3 regions of the Tatumella sp. JGM94 genome follow, and region 2 is predicted to be linked to each of the others. Evidence: predicted binding sites of a transcription regulator. Region 2 holds the regulator's gene; each other region holds the start of a gene.
What was found. The regulator CRP, encoded in region 2, controls carbon source genes, mostly activating them, when cyclic AMP is high. The targets are predictions, from matches to a motif close to ATGTGANNNNNNTCACAT.
Positions count from the first base shown of each region.

Region 1 (4,016 bases), on a different contig from region 2:
ACCGCCCAGCCGGTTTTCTGTTTCGGGGTTTGAGAAGCCACCACAATCATCGACCCGGAAGCATAACCCCCGAGTAATCCGGCCAGTAACCTCAGGGCTACCAGCTGCCAGGGCGCTGTAGCCATTCCCATCAGCGACATGGCAATCGCCATCCCTGCACTGGCACGGATCAGCATCAGCTTACGGCCGTATTTATCAGCCAGCCGTCCCCATAACGGAGCCGTTAACGCTGCTGTCAGAAAAGTTGCTCCATAGGCGACAGCCGACCAGTGCGCGATGCTGTCATTGCTGTCCACTCCCAGAGAACGGAGGTACAGCGGCAGGAATGGTAGGAGTAAGGTCATGGCAACCAGGGTAGTGAATGACCCGAAGGTGCATACCCAGAGATTACGCCGCCAATAAATATCTGGTTCCGCCGTACTGCCAGAAGAGCCTGTCATCGAAAGTAACCTGTGTATTGTTAAGGAATTACCTACAATAACCTTCAATGTCTGTCAGAAATATCTCCGGCCGGATATTTACCGGCAGCCCGCCGATTATTACCACAGCGTAATAATCATTGATGACTCAGTTTCTCTGCCAGCATATCGCAGAGCAGACTGACCGCTGATAAGCTTTCTGCCGGCTGTTTAAGTAATAAGTAACTGTGGTAGCTGGGTAACTGCCAGCCGGGTAATACCGGCTGCAAACTACCGTCCGCCAGCGCCTGATGCACCATATACGACGGCAGGCAGGCAATTCCTGCCCCGGCGCAGGCCGCCGTGAGCAAAGCCATACTGTTATTGGCACGCAACCGGCTGACCGCATTAATTTCAACCCGTTTTTTATCTTTGCGAAAACAGAGCGCGGCCTGATGTGCCTGGCCATGGAACGTCAGTAACTGATGACGGTTAATGTCCCGTGGCCGGATAACCGGTGCATGTCCGGTCAGATACTGCGGGGCCGCATACAGGCCCCAGTGAATGGCAGATAAAGGTCTGACCCGCGAATAGTCCGGCGGACGCTGACGGACAACAATCGCCACATCAATATCATCCTGCGCCATGTCAGGTTCGCGATCACTCAGGTCCAGATCGATCCTGACATGAATATGCTGCTGCATAAAGGTCTGGAGCAGCGGCACAATACACTGACATCCATAAGTGACCGGTGTCATCAGCCTGACCTGTCCCGTGGGCTGACGGTGCATTTGCCGGATAAAATCATCAGCCTGTTCAAGCTGTTCGCTGATGCGCTGGCAGTAACGGTAATATAACCGGCCACACTCAGTGACCGTCACTTTACGGGTAGTACGCTGCAACAGCTTTATCGCCAGCCGTTTTTCCAGTGCAGCAATTTCTCTGCTGACACTGGCCGTCGAAATGCCCAGAATTTTTGCCGCATGACTGAAGCTCTGCTGTTCAGCCACCCTGCAAAAAATGTACATCGCGGTGATATTTTCACCCTGTTGCATCGGGGTTCCTTTGTCAGTCAGCCGGTGCGGAATCAGCCCCGCATCCGGCCAGAAACAGCGGTTCGCAGTTCACTGGGAAATTCAGTGAATTAGCTATAAAACAGGCCTCGTGTGCCTTATGGTGTAAGTCAGCAGCCAGTGACTGTTGCTGCAGATTACGCAAGGTAATTTCCGGCCGCAGGGTGATCTGCGTGAAATGCCCGCGGTCCCCTTCCACCATCGTACCTTCCGGGTTGTCCTGATATCCGTCAACTACCACTCCCGCATCCGCGCACAAATGCAGATACCATAATTTGTGGCAGGCAGATACTGAGGCTAACAGGAGTTGTTCCGGATTCCAGCATGATTTGTCACCTCTGAATGCAGGGTCAGCACTCAGGGCTATCGTATCTCTGCCAGCAGCATGCAGTTCTGCAGAACGATCATACGCCTTATAGGAGGCGGTCCCTTCCCCGCGGTTTCCTGTCCAGAGCAGGGTAACCTGGTAGTGGTGCTGTTTTATAGCCATCAGATATCCTCAGGGGGTGATGTCATCCGGAGCGAGGTTCGCCCCCGGATGATTATAAGATTGCATAAGATGAATCATAATATTTACTTATGTTTTGATCGTAATAACCGCAGTCTGAAACGTGCGCGGTGAGGTAACCCGCAAGGATTTTCCTGCTGGCTGCAGGGTGCTGTCTATGACATTTTTCTGGCCCGCAACCGGTTACTTTTTACTAACTGCCACAGAGTTTACCTTTCTTAGGCAGTAAAAAGTTCAGTTTATATCGTAAATTAATGTGATCTGTATCACATTAATGATGATTAAAACTGCAACATATTTTGTCAATTGTGAATTACATCGAATTACTCGGGTATGATATCCGGCATGATCCAGCCTGGTGAGGTTTCGATGATATCGAACCTGTTTTTCCGGTTTGATTTCTTTTTCTGTACCTCTGCTGACTGTGATAACAGGGGTACTCTTTAGGCAAATTGCGGGTGTTTAATATAAAATGAAATATAAATTAATGATGGCAGCAACTTTGCTGGCGGGTTCAGCAATCAGTCCTTCTTATGCGGCAGATACATCACCTCAGTACCTGTCGGACTGGTGGCACCAGAGTGTCAATGTCGTGGGCAGTTACCATACCCGGTTCGGACCCCAGCTAAATAACGATTTATATCTGGAGTATGAAGCTTTTGCTCACAAAGACTGGTTCGATTTCTACGGTTATGTAGATGTGCCTAAATTCTTCGGCACCGGTAACGGTAACGACTCAGGGATTTGGGACAAAGGCAAAGGTTCTCCGCTGTTTATGGAAATCGAACCACGCTTTTCTATTGATAAGCTGACCGGTACCAGCCTGGCCTTTGGCCCGTTCAAAGAATGGTACTTTGCTAACAACTATATCTATGACATGGGCCCGAACAATGCTAACCGTCAGAACACCTGGTATATGGGTCTGGGTACAGATATAGATACCGGCACCAAACTGGGATTATCACTGAACGTTTATGCTAAATATCAGTGGGAAAACTACGGCGCGGCAAACCAAAACAGCTGGGACGGCTATCGTTTCAAAATTAAATACTTCCTGCCTCTGACGACCCTATGGGGCGGTAACCTGAGTTATATCGGTTTTACAAATATTGACTGGGATTCAGATCTTGGTGAAAAATCCGGTCCGGTCCGTACCAGTAATTCTATCGCTTCCAGCCATGTTCTCTCCCTGAGTTATGACCACTGGCATTATTCACTGGTTGCCCGTTATTTCCATAATGGCGGACAGTGGGCCGATGGTTCAGAACTTAATTTTGGTAAAGGCAACTTCACTACCAAAAATACTGGCTGGGGTTATTACGCGGTCATTGGTTATAATTTCTGATAATTATCCGTTAACTCGTATCGTCCTTTGCTGACGATATCCCCCGGCCGGCACCCCCTGTCCGGCCGGGGAAAGAAACGCTCCAATCGCCCCGCAGAATTAATATTATTTAACCTCGTTTTTTTTGTTTTCTTCGCTTATTCTGCTATTTGTTCACTGCTGATCACTCCCTCTATTCAATACTAATAATCTGTTCAGCAGCATCGCAAATACAGCTATCCCGAGGTTAATTTCATTATGTCATCCGTCTGTACTGCAGCAGAGACCTGCTCTGTTGTTCAGCAAAATAATAAATACACTATTGCCGCCCGAATTGATGCATTACCTTCCGGTAAAAGTCTGTGGGTTTTTATTTCTTTACTCGCTCTGGGTGGTTTTTTCGAACTCTATGATTTATTCGAAACGGGATATATTAGTTCAGGTTTACTCGCTGAGAAAATATTTCATCCGGGGAATGCCGGTATTTTCGGAATATCTGATCAGGCCGCATTTGCTTCCGTCACTTTCCTTGGCTTATTTATCGGTGCCAGCTTACTGGCGAAATATGCAGATAAATTTGGCCGCCGTATGACCTTCATCTTCGCCCTCGGCTGGTACGGTATTTTCTCGTTAATGATGGCGTTTCAGAATACCGCCGAAGGGATTATTTTATGCCGTCTGCTGGTCGGTATCGGGCTGGGGGTCGAGCTGGT
Region 1 is NZ_JAERJN010000008.1:42,682-46,697, forward strand. It holds gene JK216_RS07540 (MFS transporter) at 1-440, opposite strand, end outside; gene JK216_RS07545 (LysR family transcriptional regulator) at 557-1,453, opposite strand; gene JK216_RS07550 (OsmC family protein) at 1,467-1,961, opposite strand; gene JK216_RS07555 (nucleoside-specific channel-forming protein Tsx) at 2,452-3,324, shown strand; gene JK216_RS07560 (MFS transporter) at 3,562-4,016, shown strand, end outside.
Region 1: JK216_RS07555 (nucleoside-specific channel-forming protein Tsx) is a predicted target of CRP. The motif match lies at 2,234-2,251, and genes of this name have one in related genera.

Region 2 (4,016 bases):
CGGGGACGTTGTCGCCAGACAATCGACGAAATAGTCCGCATAACTCTCAGGTGGCTTAATATCTGATCGAGCTGCCGCTCCATAATGGTTACCGGCCCCAGAGGAACCTTGTCGGGAGTATCCATTACCGCACTGCTGCGGTCATCTTCACTCTGGTAACTCAGGCGCTGCTGACATTGTTGTAATGCAATCTCACAGGACTCCAGGTAGCTGCGGGCCAGCCCGGGGCTGAGCATAGTATGTTCATGGGCAAGCGTCGTCAGCACATTAATATGTTCGACAATAAACTGGCTATGGGTAACCCACAGATGCATTTCGTTCAGATATTCAGTATTAAAGCCGGGTTCCTGCATAGCCTGGTTCATTGAACTGAAAAGGGCATTATGCCGCTGGTTTACCTTGATTCTGATACTTTCTAACTCATCGGCGGTGTGCTGCGGAGCAAGTAAGATCTGCAGGGCATGCTGATAGGTCTCCAGGACATCCAGGGCATTTTTTCGTAACAGGGCACTTTGCCACTGCGGCCATAGCCATAGCATGCCGGCGAAAGCAATCAGGCACCCCAGCAGGGTATCCAGCAGGCGGGGCACCAGGAAATTCACCCCGTTAAGGGACAGTAACTGCAGGCTGTATACTGCAGTGACGGTGAAACCAATGGTTGCCCAGCCGTAGTACTGACGGGAAAAGAGATTACTGAACAAGGTCAGCAATAACATTGTCAGCAGGATCACCGATTCCGGCGCGGCCATTTTCAGAGACCAGGCGGCAATCATCAGGCCGGCAAATGTGCCGAGGGCACGGTGCTGAATCCGGACCCGGGTTGCAGCATAACTGTTCTGACTGACCAGAATAATGGTCATTAATACCCAGTAGGGCTTCGGCATATTCAAAGACAGGGCCAGAGTACTGGCCGTCATCAGCATGACCGAAAAACGGCCGGCAGTCCGCAGGGCGACAGACTTTAACGAAATATAGCTGCGTAATGCGGCCAGCAAGGGCAGTCGTCGCTGGCTGTCTGCCATAAGGTCACGGCGGTAGAGTGGTTTCCTTGTTTGCAGTACTGTTGCAATTTTACTGAAATGGTACAGATAGAACTGGCCGACAGGGTTATCAGGGTACTGGCGGACGATATTCTGTAATTCTGACAGAGACTCACGCATCGAAAAGTCCGCCGGAATCTGGTGATAAAGGATATTATCGGCGGTCTTGCGCAGTTGTCCGGCAACCAGATTAGCGGTGCGTTTGATAATTTCTCCCGACTGACTTTTCTGTACCAGATCTCTGACATCCTCACTCTGGCTGAGAGTCACTGAAATATGCTCCTGCAGGTCTTCTGCCATCATAAAGGTACGGATCAGGTATTTTTCACGGCTGTTTTTTTCCGCGGAAAGCATATGGATTTGCTGATAGGCGGTGGTGATTAAATCGACGACTTTCTGCTGGTAATTCAGTAATGCGGGTAATGATTTATCATAATCACTGCTGCTGAGCAGAGTATATTTTTCCTCGCAATATTTCGCCAGAGCGCGGTATAACAGGCTGAGTGTTTCACGCAGCGGCTGATCCTTAGACAGCCTGAACCAGTACCAGTTAAACAGTCCGTACCATAAAGTACCGCAGCCATAGAGCAAAGGGGGGCCCCACAGGGGCATTCGTCCGACCAGGCTCAGCGTAAATGTCATGGCGATCAGGGACCCCGGTAGCAGACGTCCATGCAACGGGCTTATTTCACCGCATACTCCGATTAATAATGGAAGCGCACCGACAATAAACGGTAACGGGACATTACGCAGCAGCAGCCACTGTAGTAAGAAACTACTGAGCGCAAACAGAGTACCGCCGATAACAATTCGCTTAAAAAAATGGCGATGCGGGGTATCCAGTCCGGCGATATTGCAGCAGGCTGGTACCAGAGAAAACAGCAGACCTTTCTGCAGATCGCCGGCCAGCCATCCGGCGGCGACAGGAAGACACAGGATAAGTGTCTGGCGCAAGGCATAGTTAACTTCAGGGTGATAAACAATTCTGCGCCACATCAGATACAACCGCAGGTCAATAATAAACAAGACACGGCAGTCACCTGCCGTGCAGCGGACAGTATGATCCGTTAACGGGTACCGTAGACGACGATGGTTTTCCCGTGGGCTGAAATCAGGTTCTGATCTTCCAGCATTTTCAGGATCCGGCCGACGGTTTCGCGGGAACAACCGACGATTTGGCCGATCTCCTGACGGGTAATTTTGATCTGCATTCCGTCAGGATGAGTCATTGCATCGGGCTGACGTGCCAGGTTAAGCAGGGTCTGGGCAATGCGTCCGGTAACGTCAAGAAAGGCCAGATTACCGACTTTTTCCGACGTTACCTGTAAACGGCGTGCCATCTGTGATGATAAGCGCATCAGAATTTCGGGATTCACCTGAATAAGCTGACGGAATTTCTTGTAAGAAATCTCCGCAACCTCACAGGCAACTTTGGCGCGCACCCAGGCAGTACGTTCCTGGCCTTCCTCAAATAATCCCAGTTCTCCAATAAAATCGCCCTGATTCAGATAAGAGAGGATCATCTCTTTTCCTTCTTCATCTTTAATCAGAACAGCAACGGAGCCTTTCACTATATAATAGAGAGTTTCCGCTTTTTCACCCTGATGGATCAGGGTGCTTTTGGAGGGATATTTGTGAATATGACAATGGGACAGGAACCATTCTAATGTAGGGTCTGTTTGTGGTTTACCAAGAACCATTCTCTTGTATCCTTCTGTTGTAATCGTGCCGGAAACACAGGGGGTAAGATCCTGTGGGGCTTTGAAATCATAGGGCTTTTTTGTCTGACATTCGCGGTGACCCAGTGACACTTACTCTGGTGAAGACGACCGTTTTGCCATGGTTGTAATCGGGTAAAAATTATCTACCCCTCTGTTTGTAGCATACCCTGAGGAAACTGTCTCCTGTTGTATTGTCTGGCCCGGGTCATTGCCCGCAGATTGCCGTTTATCCTGTGAAGGAGTAATCTGACAGATATTTAATAAACTGAGAGTAAGAACAATGCAGGCACGCGTAAAATGGGTTGAAGGGTTGAGTTTTATCGGGGAATCAGCCTCGGGACATCAGGTCCTTATGGATGGTAATGCCGGTGACAAAGCTCCCAGCCCGATGGAAATGGTTTTGATGGCTACCGGAAGCTGTAGTGCCATTGACGTGGTGTCTATTTTGCAGAAAGGCCGTCATGATGTGACAGACTGTGAAGTTAAACTGACATCGCAGCGTCGCGAAGAAGCGCCGCGTCTGTTTACCCATATTAATCTTCACTTTATTGTCACCGGGCATAACCTGGCCGATACAGCGGTAGAGCGTGCAGTTTCACTTTCGGCTGAAAAATATTGCTCGGTTGCTTTAATGCTGGGTAAAGGGGTTGATGTTACCCACAGTGTTGAAGTGATAAGTCTGTAAGTTCATGGTGTCCGGATGCTGTCTGGCATCCGGACGTATTAGCGGGGAGCGCGCTGTTCGATCAATTGTTTCACCAGCGGTGTCATAATCAGCTCCATGGCCAGCCCCATCTTGCCTCCCGGCACGACCAGCGTATTGATATGTGAAATAAATGCCCCGTGGATCATCGCCAGTAAATACGGGAAATTAATCTCTTCCAACCCCCGGAAATGGATCACCACCAAACTCTCATCCAGTGAAGGGATGGTCTTTGCTGCGAACGGATTAGACGTATCAACCGTCGGTACCCGCTGAAAGTTAATATGGGTCCGGGAAAATTGCGGAGTGATATAGTTAATATAGTCATCCATCGACCGTACCACCGAATCCATCACCGCTTCACGGGAGTGGCCGCGTTCGCCGGTGTCTCTGACCAGTTTCTGAATCCATTCCAGATTAACGATCGGTACCACACCGACCATCAAATCAACTTTGTCAGCAACGTTGTGTTGTCCGGTAACAATACCGCCGTGTAATCCTTCATAGAACAAGACATCCGTATTCTCCGGTAAAGGTTGCCAGGGGGTGAAG
Region 2 is NZ_JAERJN010000004.1:14,687-18,702, reverse strand. It holds gene JK216_RS04025 (YccS/YhfK family putative transporter) at 1-2,036, opposite strand, end outside; gene crp (cAMP-activated global transcriptional regulator CRP) at 2,108-2,740, opposite strand; gene JK216_RS04015 (OsmC family protein) at 3,042-3,446, shown strand; gene JK216_RS04010 (phosphoribulokinase) at 3,485-4,016, opposite strand, start outside.

Region 3 (4,016 bases), on a different contig from region 2:
ATCCTAGCAGAATGGCCGGCGTAACGGCGACACCGGATAAGCATTATCACCCGCCACTTGTTTACGTTAACGGTGCCTTCGGTTACCATTCTATGTTCTTTTCCAAACCAACAGAAAGCTACGCAAACTATGACTCAAGTCGCAAAAAAAATAATGGTAACGTGCGCTCTGCCGTACGCTAATGGATCTATCCATCTCGGGCATATGCTGGAACATATCCAGGCAGACATCTGGGTACGTTACCAGCGAATGCGTGGCAATACCGTGTGGTTTATCTGTGCTGATGATGCCCACGGTACTCCAATCATGCTCAAAGCGCAGCAACTGGGTGTTGCTCCGGAAAAAATGATTGATGATATGAGCCGGGAACATCAGACGGATTTCGCCGGGTTTAATATCAGCTATGACAACTACCACTCAACCCACAGCGAAGAAAACCGCGAGCTGTCTGAACAAATCTATGGCCGGCTGAAAGAGAACGGTTTTATTAAAAACCGTACCATCTCCCAGTTATATGACCCGGAAAAAGGCATGTTTTTACCGGATCGCTTCGTAAAAGGCAGCTGTCCTAAATGTAAAGCTGCCGATCAGTATGGCGATAACTGCGAAGTCTGCGGGGCAACCTACAGCCCGACCGAGCTTATTGAACCGAAATCGGTGATTTCCGGTGCAACACCTGTAATGCGTGACTCAGAGCATTTCTTCTTTGATCTGCCATCATTCTCTGCCATGTTGCAAACCTGGACCCGCTCCGGTGCGCTGCAGGAACAGGTCGCTAATAAGATGCAGGAGTGGTTCGATTCCGGTTTGCAACAGTGGGATATTTCCCGCGATGCGCCTTATTTCGGTTTCGAAATCCCCGGAGCCCCTGGTAAATATTTCTATGTCTGGCTGGATGCGCCTATCGGTTACATGGGGTCGTTTAAAAATCTGTGTGATAAACGCGGTGATCTGGATTTTGACGAATACTGGAAGAAAGATTCTTCTACCGAGCTGTACCATTTTATCGGTAAAGATATTGTTTATTTCCACAGCCTGTTCTGGCCGGCCATGCTGGAAGGCAGCCAGTACCGTAAACCGGATAACCTGTTTGTACACGGTTATGTGACGGTTAACGGCGCTAAAATGTCAAAATCGCGGGGGACTTTCATTAAAGCCAGTACCTGGCTGCAACACCTGGATGCCGACAGCCTGCGTTACTACTATGCGGCTAAACTCTCTTCACGCATTGACGATATTGACCTGAACCTGGAAGATTTTGTCCAGCGGGTAAATGCTGACATCGTGAATAAAGTGGTTAATCTGGCGTCACGCAATGCCGGGTTTATTACCAAACGTTTTAATGGTCAGCTGTCAGAGACTCTGGCAGACCCTGCCCTGTATCAGACCTTTGTCGATGCCAGCGAGAAAATTGGTGAAGCATGGGCAAGCCGTGAGTTCAGCCGTGCGATCCGTGAAATTATGTCACTGGCAGATATGGCAAACCGTTATGTCGATGAGCAGGCCCCGTGGGTTATTGCGAAGCAGGAAGGTCGTGATGCTGAACTGCAGTCTGTCTGCTCAATGGGTATCCATCTGTTCCGCGTGCTGATGACCTGGCTGAAGCCGGTACTGCCGGAGCTGGCTGAACGTTGTGAAAACTTCCTAAACAGTGAGCTGACATGGGACGGTGTGGCCCGGCCTCTGACTGGCCACACTGTGGCACCATTTAAAGCACTGTATCAGCGTATTGAAATGGCAAAAGTTAACGGACTGATCGAAGCCTCTAAACACGATGCTGGCCAGACCACAGCACCGGCTGCCGCCAAACCGAAGAAAACCGCTGTGACCGAAAAGCCGGCTAAAAAAGCAGATGTACAGGCAGAAGGTATTATTAGTATCGATGATTTTGCCAAAGTAGATATGCGGGTAGCGCTGATTGAGCAGGCTGAACTGGTCGAAGGGTCTGATAAACTACTGCGCCTGGTACTGGATGTCGGCGGTGAAAAGCGTCAGATTTTTTCAGGTATCCGTGCGGCCTATCCGGATCCGTCGGTACTGACCGGCCGTCTGACCATTATTGTAGCAAACCTTGCACCGCGTAAGATGCGTTTTGGCGTATCGGAAGGCATGGTGTTATCTGCCGGCAGTGGCGGCAGCGATTTATTTATCCTGTCCGCCGACAGCGGCGCACAGCCGGGCATGCAGGTCGGTTAATTCTGCCAGCCATGCCCTCAGTCCATAAGCCGGTGTAAACCGGCTTTTTTTTCCGCGGAATTCATCCTTCCCTCTGAATCTTGATGTCTGTCAGAAAAACTTTGCGATGAATCGCGCAAAGTTGTAATGCAAACCGCCGTGTACATTGTGCATTTGATAGAGATCACATATAAAAATCAGATACCGCAGTTTCACTGAATGAGGCTTCGTATGCACCCACGTTACACCACCGCATTTGAAACACTGACTCCCCGCTTACAGGCCGCCCTGCGTCCTGTGCTGGAGGATCCGCAGTTTACAGCGATTCTGTCCGCGCAGACAGTGAGTCAGTTAACCGCAGACACAGGTCTGGACGAGAATGCCCTGGCTCTGGCCTTACTGCCACTGGCTGCCAGTTGTGCGGTGACACCATTATCCGCGTTTAATGTCGGCGCAATCGCCCGCGGCACCAGTGGCAACTGGTACTTCGGCGCCAATATGGAATTCCGCGGCGCCACCATGCAGCAAACAGTCCATGCCGAACAGAGCGCTATCACCCATGCCTGGCTGTCCGGTGAAAAGAAACTGGCGGCGGTGACCGTCAACTACACCCCCTGCGGCCATTGTCGTCAGTTTATGAATGAACTCAACAGTGGCGGAGAGCTGGTGTTGTGTCTGCCCGGTAAACCGCCACGAACTCTGGCCGACTATCTGCCCGATGCTTTTGGCCCTGCAGATTTGCAGATCAGTGATCTGCTGATGGATGACCAGACGCAGAATTTCCCGGTCAGTGGTGATGCCCTGCAACAGGCGGCTATCAGGGCGGCGGCTAAAAGCTATGCTCCCTATTCTTCTGCCTATAGCGGAGTGGCCTTAATGACCAGCAACGGTACTATTTATGCAGGTCGCTATGCAGAAAATGCCGCCTATAACCCGTCACTGCCGCCGTTACAATCCGCCCTGATACTGCTTAACTTACAGGAGGGCAATTGCCTTGATATTCAGCAAGCGGTACTGGCCGAATCTGAACAGGCCGCAGTCAGTCAGCTGGCGGCGACCCGGGCAACCCTCGCGGCTCTGGGGTGTGATCAGTTACGAGAGGTCAGTCTGTCACTGTAGCCCCCGCCGCGGCTAAATTTGCGGCGGCATTAACATTTTATTGATTTTTTCTGCTTATCATCGGCAGCTGAAGGCTATATTTTTGTCTTACCCTGATACCTTCGGCCAGCCGCTGTGGCCGCCGGAGAAAACGCTGAGGAGCATGCACGACATGGAACTCGATTACGAAAGCAAACGCCCGCTGTATATCCCTTATGCCGGCCCTATTCTGTTAGAATTTCCGTTACTTAATAAAGGCAGTGCCTTTACGCAGGAAGAACGTAACGAATTTAATCTTAACGGATTACTTCCTGAAACCGTAGAAACTATCGAAGAACAAGCAGAACGTGCCTGGCACCAGTTTCAGCAATTTAAAAACAATAACGATAAACACGTCTTTTTGCGTAATATTCAGGATACCAATGAGACACTGTTTTACCGTCTGCTGGATGACCATCTGGAAGAGGTGATGCCAATCATCTATACCCCGACCGTCGGCACGGCCTGTGAACACTTTTCTGAAATTTATCGCCGTGCCCGCGGTGTTTTTATCTCATACCCTAACCGTGAGCATATCGAAGATATGCTGCAAAATGCCACTAAGCAGAATGTCAAAGTTATTGTCGTCACTGACGGCGAGCGAATTCTCGGTTTAGGCGATTTAGGCATTGGTGGTATGGGAATACCTATTGGTAAACTCTCACTGTATACCGCCTGTGGCGGCATCAGCCCTGCCTATACGT
Region 3 is NZ_JAERJN010000002.1:232,646-236,661, reverse strand. It holds gene metG (methionine--tRNA ligase) at 130-2,196, shown strand; gene cdd (cytidine deaminase) at 2,407-3,294, shown strand; gene JK216_RS02755 (NAD-dependent malic enzyme) at 3,446-4,016, shown strand, end outside.
Region 3: cdd (cytidine deaminase) is a predicted target of CRP. The motif match lies at 2,348-2,365, and genes of this name have one in related genera.